Regions from separate parts of the Plantibacter sp. VKM Ac-2876 genome, predicted to be linked through region 2. Evidence: predicted binding sites of a transcription regulator. Region 2 holds the regulator's gene; the other holds the start of a gene.
What was found. The regulator HrcA, encoded in region 2, represses chaperone genes, less so after heat shock. The targets are predictions, from matches to a motif close to TTNGCACTCGNNNNNNNCGAGTGCNAA.
Positions count from the first base shown of each region.

Region 1: a site for HrcA is predicted at 6,863-6,889, ahead of groES (co-chaperone GroES). Genes of this name have one in related genera too.

Region 1 covers NZ_JADKSI010000002.1:1,190,037-1,200,127, reverse strand. Annotated here, with positions in the region: gene glmS (glutamine--fructose-6-phosphate transaminase (isomerizing)) at 1-379, shown strand, start outside; gene ITJ62_RS12060 (holo-ACP synthase) at 454-810, shown strand; gene alr (alanine racemase) at 816-1,967, shown strand; gene tsaE (tRNA (adenosine(37)-N6)-threonylcarbamoyltransferase complex ATPase subunit type 1 TsaE) at 1,964-2,464, shown strand; gene tsaB (tRNA (adenosine(37)-N6)-threonylcarbamoyltransferase complex dimerization subunit type 1 TsaB) at 2,475-3,104, shown strand; gene rimI (ribosomal protein S18-alanine N-acetyltransferase) at 3,101-3,637, shown strand; gene tsaD (tRNA (adenosine(37)-N6)-threonylcarbamoyltransferase complex transferase subunit TsaD) at 3,634-4,692, shown strand; gene ITJ62_RS12030 (DUF4190 domain-containing protein) at 4,787-5,563, shown strand; gene ITJ62_RS12025 (class I SAM-dependent methyltransferase) at 5,602-6,807, opposite strand; gene groES (co-chaperone GroES) at 6,966-7,262, shown strand; gene rarD (EamA family transporter RarD) at 7,458-8,396, shown strand; gene ITJ62_RS12010 (ABC transporter substrate-binding protein) at 8,584-9,861, shown strand.
Region 2 covers NZ_JADKSI010000002.1:523,289-533,379, forward strand. Annotated here, with positions in the region: gene ITJ62_RS08820 (16S rRNA (uracil(1498)-N(3))-methyltransferase) at 1-571, opposite strand, end outside; gene dnaJ (molecular chaperone DnaJ) at 573-1,694, opposite strand; gene hrcA (heat-inducible transcriptional repressor HrcA) at 1,749-2,771, opposite strand; gene ITJ62_RS18990 (DUF4870 domain-containing protein) at 2,988-3,545, shown strand; gene hemW (radical SAM family heme chaperone HemW) at 3,615-4,841, opposite strand; gene ITJ62_RS08845 (DUF1990 family protein) at 4,852-5,496, opposite strand; gene lepA (translation elongation factor 4) at 5,493-7,343, opposite strand; gene rpsT (30S ribosomal protein S20) at 7,563-7,823, shown strand; gene holA (DNA polymerase III subunit delta) at 8,002-9,057, opposite strand; gene ITJ62_RS08865 (ComEC/Rec2 family competence protein) at 9,125-10,091, opposite strand, start outside.

The DNA.
Region 1 (10,091 bases), 670 kb from region 2:
GGAGCTCGCCTACATCCACGCTGAAGGCTTCGCCGGTGGCGAGCTCAAGCACGGCCCGATCGCCCTGATCGAGCCGGGCCAGCCCGTCTTCGTCGTCGTCCCGAGCCCACGTGGCTCGGCGATCCTGCACCCGAAGGTCATCTCGACCATCGAGGAGATCCGCGCACGTGGTGCTCGGGTCATCGCGATCGCGGAGCAGGGCGACGCCGCCGTCCTGCCCTCGGCCGACGAGGTCATCCCGATCCCGCTCGCCGGTCCACTGTTCGAGCCCCTGCTCGCCGTCATCCCGCTGCACATCTTCGCGATGGAGCTCGCGACGGCGAAGGGCCTCGACGTCGACCAGCCGCGCAACCTCGCGAAGTCCGTCACGGTCGAGTAGGGACGGTCCGCGGGGTCCGAGGTGGCCCGTCGAGCGGGCCTCCGGGCCGCACACGACGGCCGTAGAGTAGAGGGATGATCATCGGCATCGGGGTGGACCTGGTCGACCTCGCACGGTTCGAACGGGCGATCACGCGCACCCCGAACCTGCTGGCCAGGCTCTTCGTCCCGTCGGAACGCGACCTCCCGCTGCGGTCCCTCGCCGGACGGTTCGCCGCCAAGGAGGCGCTCATCAAAGCACTGGGTTCCTCGGACGGCATCCGCTGGCAGGAGATGGCGATCGTGAACGGCCCGGAGGGGAAGCCCGACTTCGCGCTGTCCGGCGTCACGGCGGGTGTCGTGGCCGAGCGGGGGATCACGAGCATGCACCTGACCATGACCCACGACGCCGGGGTCGCCGTCGCGTTCGTCGTCGCGGAGCGGGAGGGATGACGCCCGTGTCCGAGCACGACGAGCGACCGACCCGCGAGGCGATCATCGACCTCGACGCCCTGCGCCACAACGTCCGTCGTCTGCGCGAGCTGACCGGCGTCGGTGAACTCATCGTCGTCGTCAAGGCCGACGCCTACGGGCACGGTGCCGGGGCGATCGCCCGCGCGGCGGTCGAGGCCGGGGCCGATCGCCTGGGTGTCGCCGACATCGCGGAGGGCGTCGCGCTGCGCGCCTCCGGGATCACGGCACCGATCCTCGCCTGGCTGCACGGTCAACAGGCGGCCTTCGGCACCGCGCTCGACGCTGGGATCGAGCTCGGTCTGTCGTCGGTGGAGCAGCTCGACCGCGTGATCGAGGCCGCTCGGCATCGGCCGTCCGTCGTGCCGGTCGTCCAGTTCAAACTCGAGACCGGGCTCAGCCGGAACGGTGCGGCCGAAGCCGACTGGCCGGAGCTCTTCCAGGCCGCCGCAGCAGCCGAGGCCGCCGGGCTCGTCCGGGTCGACGGGCTGTTCTCGCACGTCTCGAACACCTCCACCGACGACGACCGGGCGGCCGCCGTCCGCTTCGAACGCGGTGTGGCCCTCGCAACGGAAGCCGGTCTCGCTCCGCGGAGTCTGCACCTCGCCGCGTCGGCGGCAGCGCTCGGCGAGCCGTCCCTCCGCTACGACGCCGTCCGCCTCGGACTCGCCGTGTACGGCCTCTCGCCTTTCGAACCCACCGAGGACGCCGACCGCTCGGCCGACGCCTTCGGCCTCCGGCCCGTCATGACCCTCCGGGCGACGGTCGCCGCCGTGCGTCGGGTCGAGCCGGGCGCCGGGGTGTCCTACGACTACAGCTACCGGACCAGCACGGCGACGACGCTCGCCCTCATCCCGCTCGGATACGCCGACGGTGTGCCGCGGAGCGCCTCGAACGCCGGTCCGGTCGTGATCAACGGACGCCGCTACCGGGTGTCCGGGCGGATCGCGATGGACCAGTTCGTCGTCGACGTCGGCGACGACGCGGTCGCGGTGGGGGACGACGCGGTGCTCTTCGGCGATCCGGCGTCCGGCGCGCCGCGCGTCGAGGAGTGGGCGGAGGCCGCCGGCACCATCAACTACGAACTCGTCACCCGGATCGGGTCGCGCGTGGTCCGGACGACCAGGGAGCGGTCATGACCGATCACGTCCTCACCCCGGGCACCGTCGACGTGGCGACGCCCGAAGAGATGCACGCGTACGGCGTCCGGCTCGGCGCAGAACTGCGCGCTGGGCAGCTCCTGGTCCTGACCGGGCCGCTCGGAGCGGGCAAGACGACCCTCACGCGAGGGATCGGCGAGGGACTCGGGGTCCGCGGCCCCGTGACGAGCCCCACCTTCGTGCTCGCCAGGACGCACCCGAGCCTCGTCGGCGGTCCGCCGCTCGTCCACGTGGACGCCTACCGGCTCGGCTCGGCGCTCGAACTCGACGACCTCGACATCGACTTCGCCCGATCCGTCGTCGTCGTGGAGTGGGGAGCCGGACTGCTCGACGGCGTGGTCCCCACGTGGTTCGAGCTCGTCATCGAACGTCCGACCGGAGCCGGCGACGAGCCCGCGACGGACGACGCCGGCGAGGAGCCGATCGAGCGCCGGACCCTCACGCTCTCGCGGCACCCCGCGATCGACGCCGGGTAGGCTGGACGACGTGCTGTTGGCGATCGATACATCCGCGGGTTCGAGCGTCGCCGTCGTCACCCTTGGTGGCGAGGTGTTGGCCGAACGGTCCTCCGACGACCCGATGCGGCACGCCGAGGTCATCGGTACGCTCATCGCCGGATGCCTCGACGACGCAGGGGTCGAGGTCGCCGCGCTCACCGGGCTGGTCGCGGGTATGGGACCAGGTCCGTTCACCGGACTCCGGATCGGGATCGCCGCGGCCCGCAGCTTCGGGATCGGCGCAGGCCTCCCGGTGCACCCCGTGGTGAGCCACGATGCGATCGCGCTCGACGCCTACCGTTCCGGTTCCGCCGCACCCGACGCCACGCTGCTCGTCGTCACCGACGCCCGCCGTCGCGAACGCTACTGGACGAGCTACGCCGGACTCGACGCAGCCGGCCTCCCGGTCCGCGTGCAGGGGCCGGCCTTGGCGAAACCCGACGACCTCCCGACCTCCGAGTCCGTGCGCCTCGACGCGCTGGTCGTCCCCGCCGGGGCGTTGGGCCAGGTCGCCGCCGCACTCCTCGCCACCGATGGCGCGTTCGCGGGGGAGGAGCCGTTGTACCTCCGCTCACCCGACGTCACGATGTCCGCGGGCGCCAAGCGGGTGACGGCGTGAGCTGGTCGCTGCGCCGCGCCGGTGTCGCCGACCTCGACGCGATCATGGAGCTCGAGCACACCGTCTTCGTGAACGACGCCTGGTCGGCGGACATGATGCGCGCCGAACTGTCGTCGCCGCACGGGTACTACCTCGTCGCGACGGAGGTCGACGCCGACGACGCGACACTCGCGGGCTACGGCGGTCTCTTCGCACCGTCCCGGTCCGACGACGCCGACATCCAGACCATCGCCGTCGCCGGGCACGCCAGAGGACGAGGGCTCGGACGACTCCTCATGCAGGCGCTCATCGAGCAGGCCCGGCAGCAGGACGTCGCCCAGGTCTTCCTCGAGGTCAGGGCCGACAACCCCGTGGCGATCACGCTGTACCGGAGTCTCGGCTTCGAGGAACTCGGCGTCCGCCCCGGCTACTACCAGCCGGACGACGTCGACGCCATCGTCATGCGACTCACGGTCCAGCCGAGGCCGCCCATGCCCGCCCACGGCCAGTCCCCGCTCGACCAGACCGACCAGCACCCCGGGAGCACCTCGTGAACCGTGCAGAACCGCTCGTCCTCGGCATCGAGACGAGCTGCGACGAGACCGGGATCGGCATCGTCCGCGGACACCACCTGCTGGCGAACACCATCGCCTCGAGCATGGACGAACACGCACGGTATGGCGGCGTCGTCCCGGAGGTCGCCGCACGCGCCCACCTCGAGGCGCTCGAGCCGACGCTCACGGCGGCGCTCGCAGAGGCCGGCATCGCCCTGGCCGACCTCGACGCCGTCGCGGTGACGAGTGGCCCCGGCCTGTCCGGCGCACTCATGGTCGGCGTCGGCGCAGCGAAGGCGCTCGCCGTGTCCCTCGGCAAACCGCTGTACGCCGTGAACCACCTCGTCGGTCACGTCGGCGCGGACGTCCTCGACTCCGAGGACGGGACGATCGAGTACCCGACGATCGCCCTGCTCGTGTCCGGCGGGCACACCTCGCTGCTCCTCGTGCGGGACCTCGTGTCGGATGTCGAACTGCTCGGCGAGACCATCGACGACGCGGCCGGCGAGGCCTTCGACAAGGTCGCGCGCATCCTGGGCCTGCCCTACCCGGGCGGGCCGCAGATCGACCGGGCGGCCGTCGGCGGCGACCCGAAGGCGATCCGGTTCCCCCGTGGACTCAGCCTGCCGAAGGACATGGAGCGGCATCGCTACGACTTCTCCTTCTCCGGCCTGAAGACGGCCGTGGCACGCTGGGTCGAGGCGAAGCAGGATGCTGGGGAGCCGGTCCCCGTCGCGGACGTCGCCGCCAGCTTCCGCGAGGCCGTCGTCGACGTGCTCGTCTCGAAAGCGGTCAAGGCGTGCACCGAGCTCGGCGTGCCCCGCCTGCTGCTGGGGGGCGGCGTCATCGCGAACGCGCGGCTCCGTGAGGTGGCGGCCGAACGCACCGCCTCGGCCGGGATCGAACTCCGCATCCCGCCGTTGCAGCTGTGCACCGACAACGGTGCGATGATCGCCGCGCTCGCCGCGCAGCTCATCTCCGCCGGACACGAGCCGTCCTCGCTCGACTTCGGCGCCGACTCGACCCTGCCGGTCACCGAGATCCAGGTGCACTGACCGCTCGACGAGCCGTCTCCCGGCCGTCGACCTGGTGCGCGGACGTCGGCGCATAGGATGGGCCGGTACCCGGTCACGGATCGAAGGAGCGGCGATGGATCAGCACGAGCACCCCGACGGACGACCTCAGCACCAGGACGGTGCGGTGGACGGGCAGTCGCGCCCGCGGCAGGCCGAGCAGCCGAACGGGCAGCCGCAGCAGCCGTGGGGGCAGCAGCCTCCGCACCAGCCCCAGGCCCAGCAGCCCCAGCCCCAGCAGCCACAGCCCCAGCCCCAGGCCCAGCAGCCCTGGTCGCCGTACCAGCCGCCACAGCCCTCCCAGCAGGCCGGCGTCGGGCCGCAGGGCCAGCAGCAGCCGTACCAGCCTCAGCCCCAACAGCCGTACCAGCCTCAGGGTCAGGCCTCCCCGCCGCCCACGGACTGGCAGCGCGGCGCCGGCGCGCCCGTCACGCCGCCGACGCGCCCTGCCCAGCAGGGGGCGTCCCCCTCGGCGCCTCCGGCGGGTTGGCAGGGCGATCACGCGACCTATCTCCAGACGGTGCCGACGGCCGTCTACCAGGCGCCGAGCCAGGGTGGCTACGCCGCGTACCAGCAGTCGCAGACGCAGACCCCTGCCGCGTCGACCGGGACCTCGCGGAGCACCTGGTCGCTCATCACCGGTGTCGTCGGGCTCGTCGTGTCGGTCTTCGTCGGTTGGGGCTTCCCCCTGTCGATCGCCGCGATCGTGCTCGGGTTCGGAGCCAGGCGTCGCGAGCCGCAGGGCCGAGGTCGCGCCCTCACCGGCCTCGTGACCGGGTTCGTCGGCCTCGCCTGCTCGGTCGGCTGGCTCGTCTACAGCGTCGTCGTGATCATCGGCTACGTCTCGACCTGATCCTCCACAGGCGCTGCGGCCCGGCGGACGCCGTCGGGTCAGGCGTCGGCGGCCGGCTTCACCCGTTCGACGAGCAGCGCACTGTGCTTGCCGGCGATCCTCGTGAGGATGATCGTGGCCGAGCCGTCGCCCTTGAGCGCGAGGCGCTTCCGGAATGCCGCGGGGTCGACGTCGACGCCGCGTTTCTTGATCTCGAGCACGCCGATCCCGCGATCACGCATCGTGCGCTTGAGGACCTTCTCGTCCATCGGCAGCCGTTCGAGCACCCGGAAGGTCGTGGCGAACGGCGAGCTCGTCGCCGTGTCGGAGGTCAGGTAGGCGATGCCCTGGCCGAGCATGCCGGCCTCCAACCGGATGGCGAGGTCGCCGATGAGTCGGGCCCGGATCACGGATCCGTCGGGTTCGTGCACGTAGTCGCCGAGCTCCCGCACTGGGGCGTCGTCGGCGTCAGCCTCGGCATGCAACTCGTGGTGGACGCCGTCCGCGAGGAGGAGCGCGGACCGTCGGACATCCGGACGGGCCAGCGAGCCGAACCAGAGCGCCATCTCGACGAGCTGTCCGTCGACCGACACCCACTGCGCCTCGGCGTCGTCGGGGATGAGGGAGCGGTCGAATCCGGGCCCGAGCTTGACGCCTGTGGGAAGGCGGGTCGCCGCACCGAAGACCAGGTCGAGGGACGGGGTGTAGTCGGCGGCACTCGACAGCCGCGCGGTGTCGGCGTGTCCTGCGGTGCGCCGCGCGGGATCGAACCAGACCGCGTCGAAGTCGTCGAGGGAGACGTCCTCGGCGGCGGCGTTCCGCACGGTCGCCGTGGGGAACGGAGCGAGGTTGTAGCTGGCGATGGCCGCGGTGACCTCGTCGATGTCGACCGCCGTGACCTCCAGGTCGAGCGAGGCCATGGCCATCGAGTCGGCGCCGATGCCGCTGCCGAGGTCGGCGATGCGCGTGAGGCCGGCCCGGGCGAACCGCCCGGCGTGCAGCGCGGCGACGGGAAGGCGCGTGGCCTGCTCGAGCCCGGCCTCGGTGAACAGCATGCGGCCGGCGAACGGACCGAACTTCCCGACGGCCTTCTGCCTGAGCCGCGACTGCGTGAGGACCGCCGCGACCAGCTCAGGGGAGTGGCCCTCCTTGCGCAGGCGCCCGACCAGACGGACGGCCTCGTCCTTCGTCGGGTAGGGCGGGAGGGAGTCGAGGAGCCTGAGGCCGTCGGCCGTGAGGAGTTCGACGAGTTCCGAACGGTCCATGGTCAGCGGGCCTCGGGCGGAGCTGGATGCATCCGGCAACGGTAGCAGCCGCTGATTGGCACTCGCATTGCATGAGTGCCAGAAGATGCCTACACTGGAATCAGCACTCTCGCAGTGTGAGTGCTAACCACGTCTTCGTTTCAAGAAAGAGGTCAACCGTGTCGGTCTCCATCAAGCCGCTCGAGGATCGCATCGTCATCAAGCAGGTCGAGGCAGAGCAGACCACCGCTTCCGGTCTGGTCATCCCCGACACCGCCAAGGAGAAGCCCCAGGAGGGCGAGGTCGTGGCGGTCGGACCCGGTCGCATCGACGACAACGGCAACCGCGTCCCGCTCGACGTCGCCGTCGGCGACAAGGTGATCTACTCCAAGTACGGTGGCACCGAGGTCAAGTACGCCGGTGAGGACTACCTCGTCCTGTCCGCGCGCGACGTCCTCGCAGTCGTCGTCCGCTAGTCACCAGCGCACGGATCCGGCGGCTCAGGCCGCTCAACAGCCCGAATGGCATTCGCCGTTCGGGCTGTGTCCGTTTCCGGAGGGTGTCGCGGGGAGTCGCGGGTCTAGCCTGGACCAGTGCAGAACCCCAGCGATCCAGCCGACGTCGACATCCGCCCCGTCACCGTCGACGGGGGAGACGACCGACGTGCGAGCGTGGCCGTGCCCCAGCAGGGGAGCCGGTCCGGACTGCTCTCGGCGGTCGCCGCCTACTGTCTCTGGGGAGCGCTCCCGCTCTACTTCATCGCCCTCGCACCGGCCGGGGCCTTCGAGGTGGTGGCGTGGCGGATCCTGTTCTCCCTCGTCTTCTGCGCCGTCCTCATCCTGGCGACCCGTTCCTGGCGTCGGCTGTTCGGCATCCTCCGCCAGCGCCGCATCGTCCTGACCATGGGTCTCGCCGGGGCGCTCATCTACGTCAACTGGCAGACGTACGTCTACGGTGCGCTCAACGGGCAGGTGGTCGAGGCGTCGCTCGGGTACTTCATCAACCCGATCGTGACCGTCTTCCTCGGCGTCTTCTTCCTCCACGAGCGGCTGCGTCCGGCCCAGTGGGCCGCGGTGGTCGTGAGCGTGATCGCGGTCCTCGTCCTCGCGATCGGGCACGGCAGCGTCCCCTGGATCGCCCTCATCTTGGCCTTCTCATTCGGCCTCTACGGGTACATCAAGAAACTCGTGGGTGGGTCGGTCGACGCTGTGTCCGGGTTGACGCTCGAGACCGTGTGGCTGATGCCGGTCGCGATCGCCCAGCTCATCGCGGTCGGCGTGACCGGTGGGCTGACCATCGGCACCGCGGGCGTCGGGCACGCCCTGCTGCTCGTCGGCGCCGGCGTCATCACCGCCGTCCCGCTCCTGCTGTTCGCGGCGGCGGCCCGCCGCCTCCCGCTCACCTGGATGGGGTTCATCCAGTACTTCGCACCGATCATCCAGTTCGTCGTCGGTGTCGCGGTCCTGCACGAGGCGATGCCGCCGGAGCGCTGGTTGGGCTTCGGTCTCGTGTGGCTGGCGCTCGCGATCCTCACCGTCGACATGCTCGTCGCCTCCACCCGGGGTCGTCGGGCCGCCGGGGCCGAACGGCGCCGCTCGACGAGGGTCTGAACAGCGGATTCCAGCGCTGATCGCGCGACCACTGCAGGAAAAGCGCGAAACAGGCCCTCCTGAGGTAACGATTTGGTCGTGTTACACGCTTGTAACGTCAACGACATTGTCCAGCGCACGTGCAGCGGATAACTTGACTCAACGGCAGCCCCTGGAGCTGCCACTCTTCTGACAAGCAAGGAGTACCATGAGCGTCTTTTCGAAGGCCACGGCCGCTCGCTCCCGCCCACGTTCCATCGTTCTCGGTGGTATCGCACTGATCGGAGCCAGCGCGCTGGTTCTGAGCGGTTGCGCCTCGAGTGGTAGCGGCGACAGCGGCAGCAGCAGCAAGCCTGCTGGCGACCTGACCCTGAAGCTCGGCACGGCGTTGCCGCAGACCGGTAACCTCGCGTTCCTCGGCCCGCCCGAGGAGGCCGGTGTCGGTCTCGCGGTCAAGGAGGTCAACGACGCCGACCTCGGCATCAAGATCGACCTGACGCTCGGCGACTCGGGTGACTCCGACAACAAGGCGTACGCGACCGAGGTCCCCCGTCTGCTCTCCGAGGGCGTCACGGCCATCATCGGTGCAGCGTCCTCGGGTGTGTCGAAGCTCTTCATCGACGAAGTCACCGGCGCAGGCGTCATCCAGTTCTCCCCGGCGAACACCTCCGCGGACTTCACGACGTGGGACGACAACGGTCTCTACTGGCGGACGGCGCCGTCCGACGTGCTGCAGGGCGAGGTCCTCGGGAACCTGATCGCGGAGGACGGCAACGCCACCCTCGGCATCATCTACCTGAACGACTCGTACGGCACCGGCCTCGCGAAGTTCACCAAGGAGGCATTCGAGAGCGCCGGCGGTGAAGTGGTCGCCGAGCAGTCGTACAACACCGGTGACACCTCGTTCGACGCGCAGATCAGCGCGGTCAAGGCGGAGAACCCCGACGCGATCGCGATCATCGCGTTCGAGGAGACCAAGACGATCGTCCCCGGTCTCGCCGGCTTCCCGTCGGACAAGCTCTACTTCGTCGACGGCAACCTCGCCGACTACAGCGCGGACTTCGCTCCGGGCACCCTGACGGGCGCCAAGGGCACGCTGCCCGGTCTCGACACCGCGAAGCTCGGTGACTTCACCGACCGCCTCCAGGCGTTCGTGAAGGACGAGGGTGGCGAGCCGCTGAAGGACTACAGCTACGCGGCTGAATCCTACGACGCCGTCATCCTGCTCGCCCTCGCGGCGCTGCAGGCCGGTTCGACCGAGGGCGCCGACATGGCGGCCCAGCTCCAGTCCGTGTCCGGTGGTAAGGACAAGGGCGAGAAGGTGACCACCTTCGAAGAGGGCGCGAAGGCCATCGCCGACGGCAAGAAGATCGACTACGACGGCAACTCCGGTCCGATCACGTTCGACGAGAACGGTGACCCGACCGAGGCGACCATCGGTATCTACGAGTACGGTGACGACAACAAGTACACCCGCACCAACTAGTCGCCCACGCGACTGACGAGGCCCCGGAGCGATCCGGGGCCTTCGTCGTGCCCGGCCCCCGACGCACCCCGCCGCCCTGTGTGGTCCCTCGTGTGTGGTGACGCCAGCGCGGTGCGCTGACGCGAGCGCGGGTCCAGCGCGTGGGCGCGGGTCTCCGGAGACCCGCGCCCACGCGCCTACCGCGCGCTCACGCCGATTCCGAGCCCATGCGGCACAGCGGGGCGCGCTCA
Region 2 (10,091 bases):
CCTCGGCGAGCAGTGCCGACGGGTCGAGCTCCGAGAGCGCGAGTGCCGCACTCGGTTCGAGCACGAGGACGGTCCGGCCGGCGACGATCGTGGCGAGACCACGGGTGTCGACGACCTCGGCCACCTCGGGCACCCGGGCGCGGATCGACTGCTTCGACGCCTCGCGCACGATGAGCTGCCAGCGCGCACGGCCCTTGACCGCTTTGTCGCCCTGCCATCTCGAGATGCTGCGCTCGGCGCCCCACGGGACGATCCGGTCGACACCCAGCTCGGTCGCCGCCTGGATGGCGAGTTCGTCGCGATCGCCCTTGGCCAGCGCCTGCACGAGGACGAGCCCAGGACGGTTCTCCGGGTGCACCACGACCGATTCGACGCGGATCTCCAACTCGCCCGGCTCGCTGCGCACGACCGGTCCGGTCGCGATCAGGCCCCGGCCGTTGCCGATCGAGGTGGTCTCGCCGACCCGCAACCTGCTCACGGCGACGGCGTGCTTCGCCTCGGGCCCGCGGAGGGTCACCGAGTCGCCGACACCGGTCGATTCGAGATCCTCACGGAGGTACAGCGAACTCATTTCAACCGACGCCGTGGAAGCGGTCGCGGATCTTCGCGAACAGGCCCTGCTGGAACTGCGCGAGCGCCGGAGCACCCTGGCGTCGTCCCGAGGCGAAGCTCTTGATCAGTTCGCGTTCCCGGTGGTCGAGCTTCGTCGGGGTGACGACCTGGACGCCGATCTTGAGGTCGCCCCGGCTGTTCCCGCGGAGGCGGGTGACGCCGCGGTCCTTGACCGTGATGACCTCCGAGCTCTGCACGCCCGGCCGCAGCTCGACCTCGACATCGCCGTCGAGCGCGTGGACGGTGACCTGGCGGCCGAGGATGGCGTCGGTCATCGGGACTTCGAGCGTGCACAACAGGTCGTCGCCGTCGCGGCTGAAGACGTCGTGGTGCTTGACCTTCATCTCGAGGTAGAGGTCGCCGTTCGGGCCGCCGGCCGGGCCGACCTCGCCGCTCCCCGGCATCTGCAGACGCAGACCGGTGTCGACGCCGGCCGGGATGTCGACCGAGACGGTGCGGCGGGCACGGAGCCGGCCCTGACCCTGGCACGTGACGCACGGGGTCGCGATGATCGTGCCGTAGCCGCGGCAGGTGCCGCAGGGCGCCGAGGTCATGACGTTGCCGAGCAGCGAGCGGACGGCCCGCTGGATCGAGCCGGTGCCGTGACAGATGTCGCAGGTCACCGGTGAGGTGCCGGGCTGGCAGCAGGAGCCGTTGCAGGTGCTGCAGAGCACGGCGGTGTCGACCTCGAGGTCGCGGTGGGTGCCGAAGATGACCTCGTCGAGGTCGAGCTCGACGCGCAACAGGGCGTCTTCGCCGCGTGCGCGACGGGACTTGGGTCCGCGCTGCTGGCCGCCCCCGCCGAAGAAGGTGTCGAAGATGTCGCCGAAGCCGCCGAACCCGGCGTCGCCGCCACCGAACCCACCCGCCTGCGGACCGAGGTCGTACTGCTGGCGCTGCTTGGGGTCGCTCAGCACGTCGTAGGCGTGCGTGACCTCCTTGAACCGTTCCGAGGCGTCGGAACCCGGGTTCACGTCGGGGTGCAGTTCGCGTGCGAGGCGGCGGTACGCCTTCTTGATCTCTTCGGGCGTCGCCTCCTTGGCGACACCGAGTGCTGCGTAGTGGTCGGGGTAGTCAGCCACTGAGGGCCTTTCGTTCGAGGTGCGGAAGGTGTTGGGGGACGCGACGAGGATGCGTCACTCGGCGTCGAGGATGCGCGAGAGGTACCTGGCGACGGCGCGGACCGCAGCCATGTTGCTCGCGTAGTCCATTCTCGTGGGGCCGAGGACGCCGAGCCGGGCGATTTCGCCACCAGAGGAACGGTAGTTCCCGGCGAGGACACTCGTGGTCTCGAGGCCGAACGACGCGTTCTCCCGCCCGATGCTGGCGACCACGCTGTCGCGCTCGGACTCCATCTCGCCGAAGAGCCGGAGCAGCACGACCTGCTGCTCGATGGCGTCCAGGACCGGATAGATGCTGCCGGGGAAGTCGTCTTCGGTGCGGGCGAGGTTGGCGGCACCGGCCATGACGAGGCGGTCCTGGCGCTGCGCCGAGAGCTGTTCGCGCACCGCGTCGACGATGCGGACGGCCGCCGCGCGGTCGAGGTCGGCGATGTCGGCGGGGACGTCGCCGATCGCGTCGTGGGCGTCGAGGAGTGGACGGCCCGCGACCGCCTCGTTGCACAGCGAGCGGAGCCGCGAGATGAGGTCGTCGTCGACGGGGCTCTCCGTCTCGATGAGCCGCTGCTCGACGCGACCGTTGTCGAGGATGATGACCGCGAGCACACGGTTCGGGGTGACGCTCACCAACTCGAGGTGGCGGACGCGTGCCCGGGAGAACATCGGGTACTGAACGAGCGCGACCTGGTTCGTCAACTGTGAGAGCAGCCGCACCGTGCGGTGCAGGACCTCGTCGAGGTCGCCGGACGCGCCGAGGAAGGTCTCGATCGCCGTCCGTTGGGCGTTGTTCAGCGGACGGCGGTCGGCCAGGTGGTCGACGAACATCCGGTAGCCCTTGTCGGTCGGCACCCGGCCGGAGGAGGTGTGCGGGGCGGCGATGAGCTCTTCGTCCTCGAGCTGCGCCATGTCGTTGCGGATGGTGGCTGCGGAGACCCCGAAGGAGTGGCGGTCGACGATCGTCTTGGACCCGACGGGCTCACGCGAGGCGACGTAGTCCTGCACGATGACCCGGAGCACTTCGAGACCGCGATCCGACACCATCTCGATCTCCTCCCGTCATCCACCTCGGAGCACCGACCATCAGCACTCGAAGACCCTGACTGCCAATCATATCGTGGCCTCCGCCCAGCCGTCCCTTGCGCGGCCCCGTGCCGCGGGAATACCGTTGGCCGCAGGCGTGGGTCCCTGATGAGCGACACCTGGTGCGATACGCTCAGCTGGACCAATTGAATATCACTCTCCGTGAAAGGTGCGAAGATGTCCGATCCGAACGCTCAGCCGCCCGTCGACCCAGCGAAGGGCGGGCCGGTTCCGCCTGCAGGAGACGGCGCGACGCCCCCTCCCGCAGCTCCGCAGCAGCCGCCCGCAGGCGCCTACCCGCCCCCGCCCGCCGGTGGCTACGCGCCGCCGCCTCCCGCTGCCGGCTCCTACCCGCCGCCGCCCGCAGGCGCCCCGCAGTACCAGCAGCCGTACGCCGCCGCTCAGCCCATGAGCCCGTCGGATGAGAAGCTCTGGTCGACGCTCATCCACATCGGTGGGATCTTCTTCGGATTCATCCCGCCGCTGATCGGCTACCTGGTCCTCAAGGACCGCGGCCCGTTCATCAAGGCGCACACGCTCACCGCCCTGAACTTCCAGCTGACGATGCTGATCGCGCTCGTGGTCGGCTCGATCCTGACGATCGTCGTGGTGGGTCTGTTCATCATCATCGCCGTGTACGTCGTCGTGATCGTGTTCAGCATCATCGCCGCGATCAAGGCGAACAAGGGCGAGCTGTACAGCTACCCGCTCACGATCCAGTTCATCAAGGCCTGATCCGTCGAGTCGCACGAGAACAGCCCCGTCCGGTCCGCCGGGCGGGGCTGTTCTACGCCTCGGGCAGGGTCAGTCGCCGACCAGACGGCGGACGACCGCGTCGGCGAGGAGCCGTCCGCGGCGCGTGAGCTCCAGCCGTCCGAGCAGGGCCTGCCGTGCGTCGATCAGTTCCTCGGCGATGAGCCCGGCGACCGCCGTGCGAGCCTCGGGGGCGAGCGTCCGGATCGGGATGCCGTCCCGCGTGCGGGTGAGCAGGAGGATGCGTTCGAGTTCCCGCGTCTCGTCGTCCAGGGTCTCCCGGCCGGCGGCCGGGGACTCCCCCGCCGCGATCCGCTGCGCGTACGCCGCCGGGTGCTTGACGTTCCACCAGCGCACCCCGCCGACGTGACTGTGCGAGCCCGGGCCGACACCCCACCAGTCCTCGCCCGTCCAGTAGGAGAGGTTGTGCCGGGAGCGGTGCGTGTCGTCCGTCGCCCAGTTGCTGACCTCGTACCAACCGTAGCCGGCCTCGGTGAGGAGATCGTCGGCGAGCTCGTACATGTCGGCCTGGAGGTCCTCGTCGGGGGTCCCCACCACGCCTGAGCGGATCTGGCGCGCGAGTTTCGTTCCGGGTTCGACGATGAGCGAATAGGCCGACACGTGGTCCGGAGCGCAGGCGATCGCCGTCTCGAGTGAGACGCGCCAGTCGGCCAGGGTCTCCCCCGGCGTCCCGTAGATGAGGTCCAGGCTGACGCCGAGGCCGGCCTCGCGAGCCCACTGCACGACGAGCGGCACCCGAGCCGGATCGTGCGTGCGCTCGAGGGTGGCGAGCACGCTCGGCACCGCGGACTGCATCCCGAAGGACACCCGGGTGAATCCGGCTTCGGCGAGCGTGCGGAGGTAGGCGGCGTCGACGGAGTCGGGGTTGGCCTCGGTCGTCACTTCGGCGCCGGGCGCGAGGTCGAAGTTGTCCGTCACGCCACGGAGCATCCGGACCAGGTCGTCAGCAGGCAGGAGGGTCGGCGTGCCGCCACCGAAGAACACGGTCGAGACCGGCCGATCGGGGACGGTCGATGACGCCAGGACGGACTTGCCGAAGCGGAGTTCCGCGACCGCCTCGTCGGCGTAGTCCGATTGCTTCGCGCCGCGGAGCTCGGTCGCCGTGTAGGTGTTGAAGTCGCAGTAGCCGCACCGGACTCGGCAGAACGGCACGTGCAGGTAGACCCCGAAGTTGCGTTCGTGGGCACCGACGGCCGCCGTCTCCGGGAGGATTCCGTCGGACGGGGCCGGATCGGCGAGTGGGAGGGCGCTCGGCACGGTCCGTCGCTCAGACGCCGCGCGACGGCAGGAGTGCGCGGAGGTAGGTGTCGTTCATGGTCTTGCGGCGGCGCTTGGAGCCGACGAGCTTCGCGGCACCCTTCGTCGGGCGGAAGAACGAGCGCACGACGATCCAGACGGAGTCGTCCTCGCGCTGCTCGATCGTGAAGGACTGCTCACCGCTCTCCGGATCGCCCTCCATCGTGCCGATGGCCAGGCTCACATGACCCGGCTCCTCGGTGACGGAGATGACGCGATGCGGCCCGACGAGCGGTTCCCCGCCGACGGTGCCGGCGAAGACGACCGTCGTGCCCGGCGTGATGAACGGCGTGCCGTCCTCGGCGAAGCGCTGCTCTTGGTGCGTCTCGATGGGTTCCAGCGGCGTACCGTCCTCGGCGAAGGCGATGCCGCCGTACTGCACGCCCGTGCCGGGGTGCACCTCGGAGATCTCCACGCCACTCGAGCGGTGCAGTCCCCAGGTGAGGAGTGCGCTGCTCGCGAGGGCGAACCGCTCCTCTCCGCTCCCGAGGCGGAATTCGTCCTCCGACGGCACGTAGCCCTCCGGCGGGTACTGCATGAGGTCGGTCCGCTGGGTGGCGCCGACGGCCGCGTAGTCGACCGCTTCGTCCTCGAACGAACTGCGTCGTGCGTTCACTTCTTGTCCTTCGTCTCCACGTCCCCGGAGAGCGCTGCGATGAACGCCTCCTGAGGCACCTCGACCTTGCCGACCATCTTCATCCGCTTCTTGCCCTCCTTCTGCTTCTCGAGGAGCTTGCGCTTGCGGGTGATGTCACCGCCGTAGCACTTGGCCAGGACATCCTTGCGCATGGCACGGACCGACTCGCGGGCGATGATCCGCGCACCGATGGCGGCCTGGATCGGCACCTCGAACTGCTGGCGCGGGATGAGCTTCTTCAGGCGCTCGGTCATGAGGACACCGTAGGCGTACGCCTTCTCGCGGTGGACGATGGCGCTGAACGCGTCGACCTGGTCGCCCTGCAGGAGGATGTCGACCTTCACGAGATCCGCGGCCTGCTGGCCGGAGGGCTCGTAGTCGAGCGAGGCGTACCCCTGTGTGCGGCTCTTCAGGTGGTCGAAGAAGTCGAACACGATCTCACCGAGCGGCATCGTGTACCGCAGCTCGACGCGGTCCTCGCCGAGGTACTCCATACCGAGCAGGGCGCCGCGTCGGCTCTGGCAGAGCTCCATGATGGTGCCGACGTAGTCCTTGGGGGCGAGGATGCCCACCTTGACCATCGGCTCCGACACCTCGAGGATCTTGCCGGAGGGGAACTCGCTCGGGTTCGTGACGGTGACGACCTGCTTGTCCTCCGTCTTCACCTCGTAGGTGACCGACGGCGCGGTGGCGATGAGGTCGAGGTCGAACTCGCGCTGCAACCGCTCGGTCACGATCTCGAGGTGGAGCAGGCCGAGGAAGCCGACGCGGAACCCGAAGCCGAGGGCGACGGAGGTCTCCGGCTCGTAGTTGAGCGAAGCGTCCGAGAGCTTCAGCTTGTCGAGCGCGTCGCGGAGGATCGGGTAGTCGCTGCCGTCGATGGGGTACAGACCGGAGAAGACCATCGGCTTCGGGTCGGTGTAACCCGGGAGTGCGTCGGTCGCCGGCTTCACCGCGGTGGTGACGGTGTCGCCGACCTTCGACTGCCGGACGTCCTTCACGCCGGTGATGAGGTAGCCCACCTCACCGACGCCGAGGCCCTTCGTGGGCGTCGGCTCCGGCGAACTGACGCCGATCTCGAGGAGGTCGTGCACCGCGCGCGTCGACATCATCTGGATACGCTCACGCGGACTCAGCTGGCCGTCGATCATGCGGACGTAGGTGACGACGCCGCGATAGGTGTCGTAGACGGAGTCGAAGATCATGGCGCGCGTGGGTGCGTCCGGGTCGCCCACGGGGTTCGGGATGCGGCCGACGACGCGGTCGAGGAGGTCCTCGACACCCATACCGGTCTTGCCTGACACCCGCAGGACGTCTTCGGGCTTGCCGCCGATGAGGCTCGCGAGCTCCTTCGCGTACTTGTCGGGGTCGGCCGCGGGGAGGTCGATCTTGTTGAGCACCGGGATGATCTCGAGGTCGTTCTCGAGGGCGAGGTAGAGGTTCGCGAGTGTCTGCGCCTCGATGCCCTGTGCGGCGTCGACGAGGAGGATCGCGCCCTCGCACGCGGCGAGCGACCGCGAGACCTCGTAGGTGAAGTCGACGTGCCCGGGGGTGTCGATCATGTTGAGCGCGAAGGTCTCGCCATTGAGCGACCACGGCATGCGCACGGCCTGGCTCTTGATGGTGATGCCGCGCTCGCGCTCGATGTCCATGCGGTCGAGGTACTGCGCCCGCATGTCGCGGTCCGAGACGACGCCGGTGATCTGCAACATGCGGTCCGCCAGGGTCGACTTGCCGTGGTCGATGTGGGCGATGATGCAGAAGTTCCGGATGAACGCCGGGTCGGTCGATGCCGGCTCGAGGGCCTTCACTGCTTGGGGGCTCACGCGTTCCTCGGGGTCAGGGGTGGAATCGGGCAACCCTCATTGTCCCACGGCGGGGAGCACCCGCGCTGCGGTACCCTGGATTGCCAGAACTCAGCCCGACTGGTAATGTTGCCTGTTGGCTTGCGTGTGAGTTGAGACCACACGAGAACTCGCTTGAAGACGCCCTCTTCCGTCCGACGGCACCGAACATCATTTCCTCGAACCGAAAGTTGACCCAACGTGGCAAACATCAAGTCGCAGATCAAGCGCATCGGCACCAACAAGAAGGCCAACGAGCGCAACAAGGCCGTCAAGAGCCAGCTGAAGACCGCCATCCGCGCAACCCGTGAGGCCGTCGTCGCCGGCGACAGGGCTCAGGCTGAGTCCGCTCTCAAGCTCGCCTCGAAGAAGCTCGACAAGGCCGTGAGCAAGGGCGTCATCCACGAGAACCAGGCAGCGAACCGCAAGTCGGCCATCGCCAAGCAGGTCAACGCGCTCTAAGCGACACCAGCTGCAAGGCCCCGGCGTTCCTCGGAACGTGCGGGGCCTTTCGCGTTCCCGGGGCATTCCGTTCCCTGAGCACACAGCGGTCCCTGAGCGCACACGGGTCCCTGAGCGCACACGGGTCCCTGAGCTTGTCGAAGGGCATCCCGCCCGCCGCCACGGCCAGCTCGGCGGGCTACCGCTCCGACAGATCGACCCCGCGTGCCGCGATGACGCCGACGAGCCGCTCGAGTGCGAACACCGGGTCGCGGCTCGCGCCCTTCACGCCGGCGTCAGTCTCGGCGAGCATCTGCACCACGCGGCCGATGCCGGCGTCCGTCCAACCGGACAGGTCCCGACGGGCGCGGTCGACCTGCCACGGTGCGAGGCCGAACTGCTGCGCGATCTGCCCGGACCCGCCGCGTGCCGACGACACCTTGGCCATCGTGCGGATCTTCATCGCGAACGCGGCGACGATCGGCACGGGGTCGGCACCCGAGTCGAGCGCCTGCCGCAGGGCGAGCAGCGCATCCCCGTGTCGTCCGGCGATCGCGGCGTCGGCGACGTCGAACGCGCTCGTCTCGAGTCGACCGCCGTAGTACTTGTTGACCGTCTGCTCGGTGATCTCCTCCGACGCGTCGGCCATGAGCTGACTGCACGCGGCTGCGAGCTCGGCGAGGTCGTCGGAGAAGGCGCCGACGAGCGCCCGGAGCGCCTGGGGCGTGATGCGACGACCGGCCGTCTTGAACTCCGCCGCGGCGAAGTCGGCCTTGTCGCTGTCCCGCTTGAGTTCCGTGCAGACGATCTCGACACCGCCACCGGTGCCTGAGCGGATGGCGTCGAGCAGCTTCTTGCCGCGCACGCCTCCGTTGTGCCGCAGCACGAGGTAGGCGCCCTCCGGCGGTGCTTCGAGATAGCGGATGGCTTCGGTGAGGAACTGATCGGAGCACTTCTCGACCTGGCTGACGCGGACGAGCCGGGGCTCGCCGAAGAGCGACGGGCTCGCCACGGTGAGCAACTCCCCCGGGGCGTAGCTGTCGGCGGCGACGTCGTTGACCTCGAGCGAGGGGTCTTCGGAGACGAGGAAGTCGCGCAGCCGGCGGATCGCCCGGTCCGCGAGGAAGGACTCTGTGCCGGACACCAACACGATCGGAGCCGGGCGGATCTCGGACCAGCCGAGCTGCGGGATCGCCGCCGAGGCCTTGGCCGCCGTCTTGGCCTTGCCGCGACCGGCGGAACGTGGTGCAGCCACAGCGGCTCCTCTCGACCGTCCGAGTCTACCGGCGACCGCCGACGCCAGACGGGTCGGGGACGGCAGCTCACCCGCCGCGCTCCGACCACACGCGGAACCCGCCGCCGTCGTCCGGGCCGAGGACGATGGTCCCAGACTCGTCCGTGCGGAGGACCTCGGCCCCGGTGGCCTCGTAGAGCTCGAGCGCTGAGCGCGTCGGATGCCCGTAGCCGTTGTCGGCCCCGACGGAGACGAGCGCCACCGTCGCGCCCACCCGGCGTGCCAGGCGGTCGCTCTGATCGGCGGAACCGTGATGCGACACCTTGACGATGTCGACCGCGTCCCCGAGCGCGTGCCGTCCGAGCAGCCGGTCCTGTGCTTCCTCACCGAGGTCGCCGAGCAGCAGCACCGATGCGGCGAGGAGGTCGAACCGGACCACCACGCTCGAGTCGTTCCCCGGTTCGACGCCACCTGCCGCGGGGTCTGGCCACAGGACGCGCCACGGCGCCGCGCTCTCCGGATCCCCCAGCACCCCCTGGTCCCCGGCGCCGGCCTGTCGCACCTCCGCACCGCCCGCTCGGAGCACTCGCGCGATGCGCTCGTCCTCCGGGTCGTCGACCGGCCCGAGCAGCACCTCGTCGACCCTGCCGACGACCGCGTCGAGGCCTCCGACGTGATCGAGGTCGTAATGGGTGAGGACGAGCAGCTCGATGCGGGAGACCCCGAGTTCGTCCAAGCACGCGCGGAGCGGTGCGGGGTCGGGCCCGACGTCGACCAGGGCGGTGGCGCCGCCCTGTCGCAGGAGGACCGCGTCGCCCTGACCGACGTCGCAGGCGGCGACGATCCAGTCGCCCGGCCGATGCAGGGCCGGGCCGAGTCCGTCCCCGACCGCCCGACCGCACAGTGCAACGAGCGACACGACCACCGCCACCCCGATCGTCCTCGACCACCGCGGGGGCAGATCCCGACGGAACAGCAGGAGCGTGGCGATCAGGGCCGTCGGCACGGCGACGAGCACGACGCCGAGTGGCCCCTCTGGCCACGGCACCCGCGCA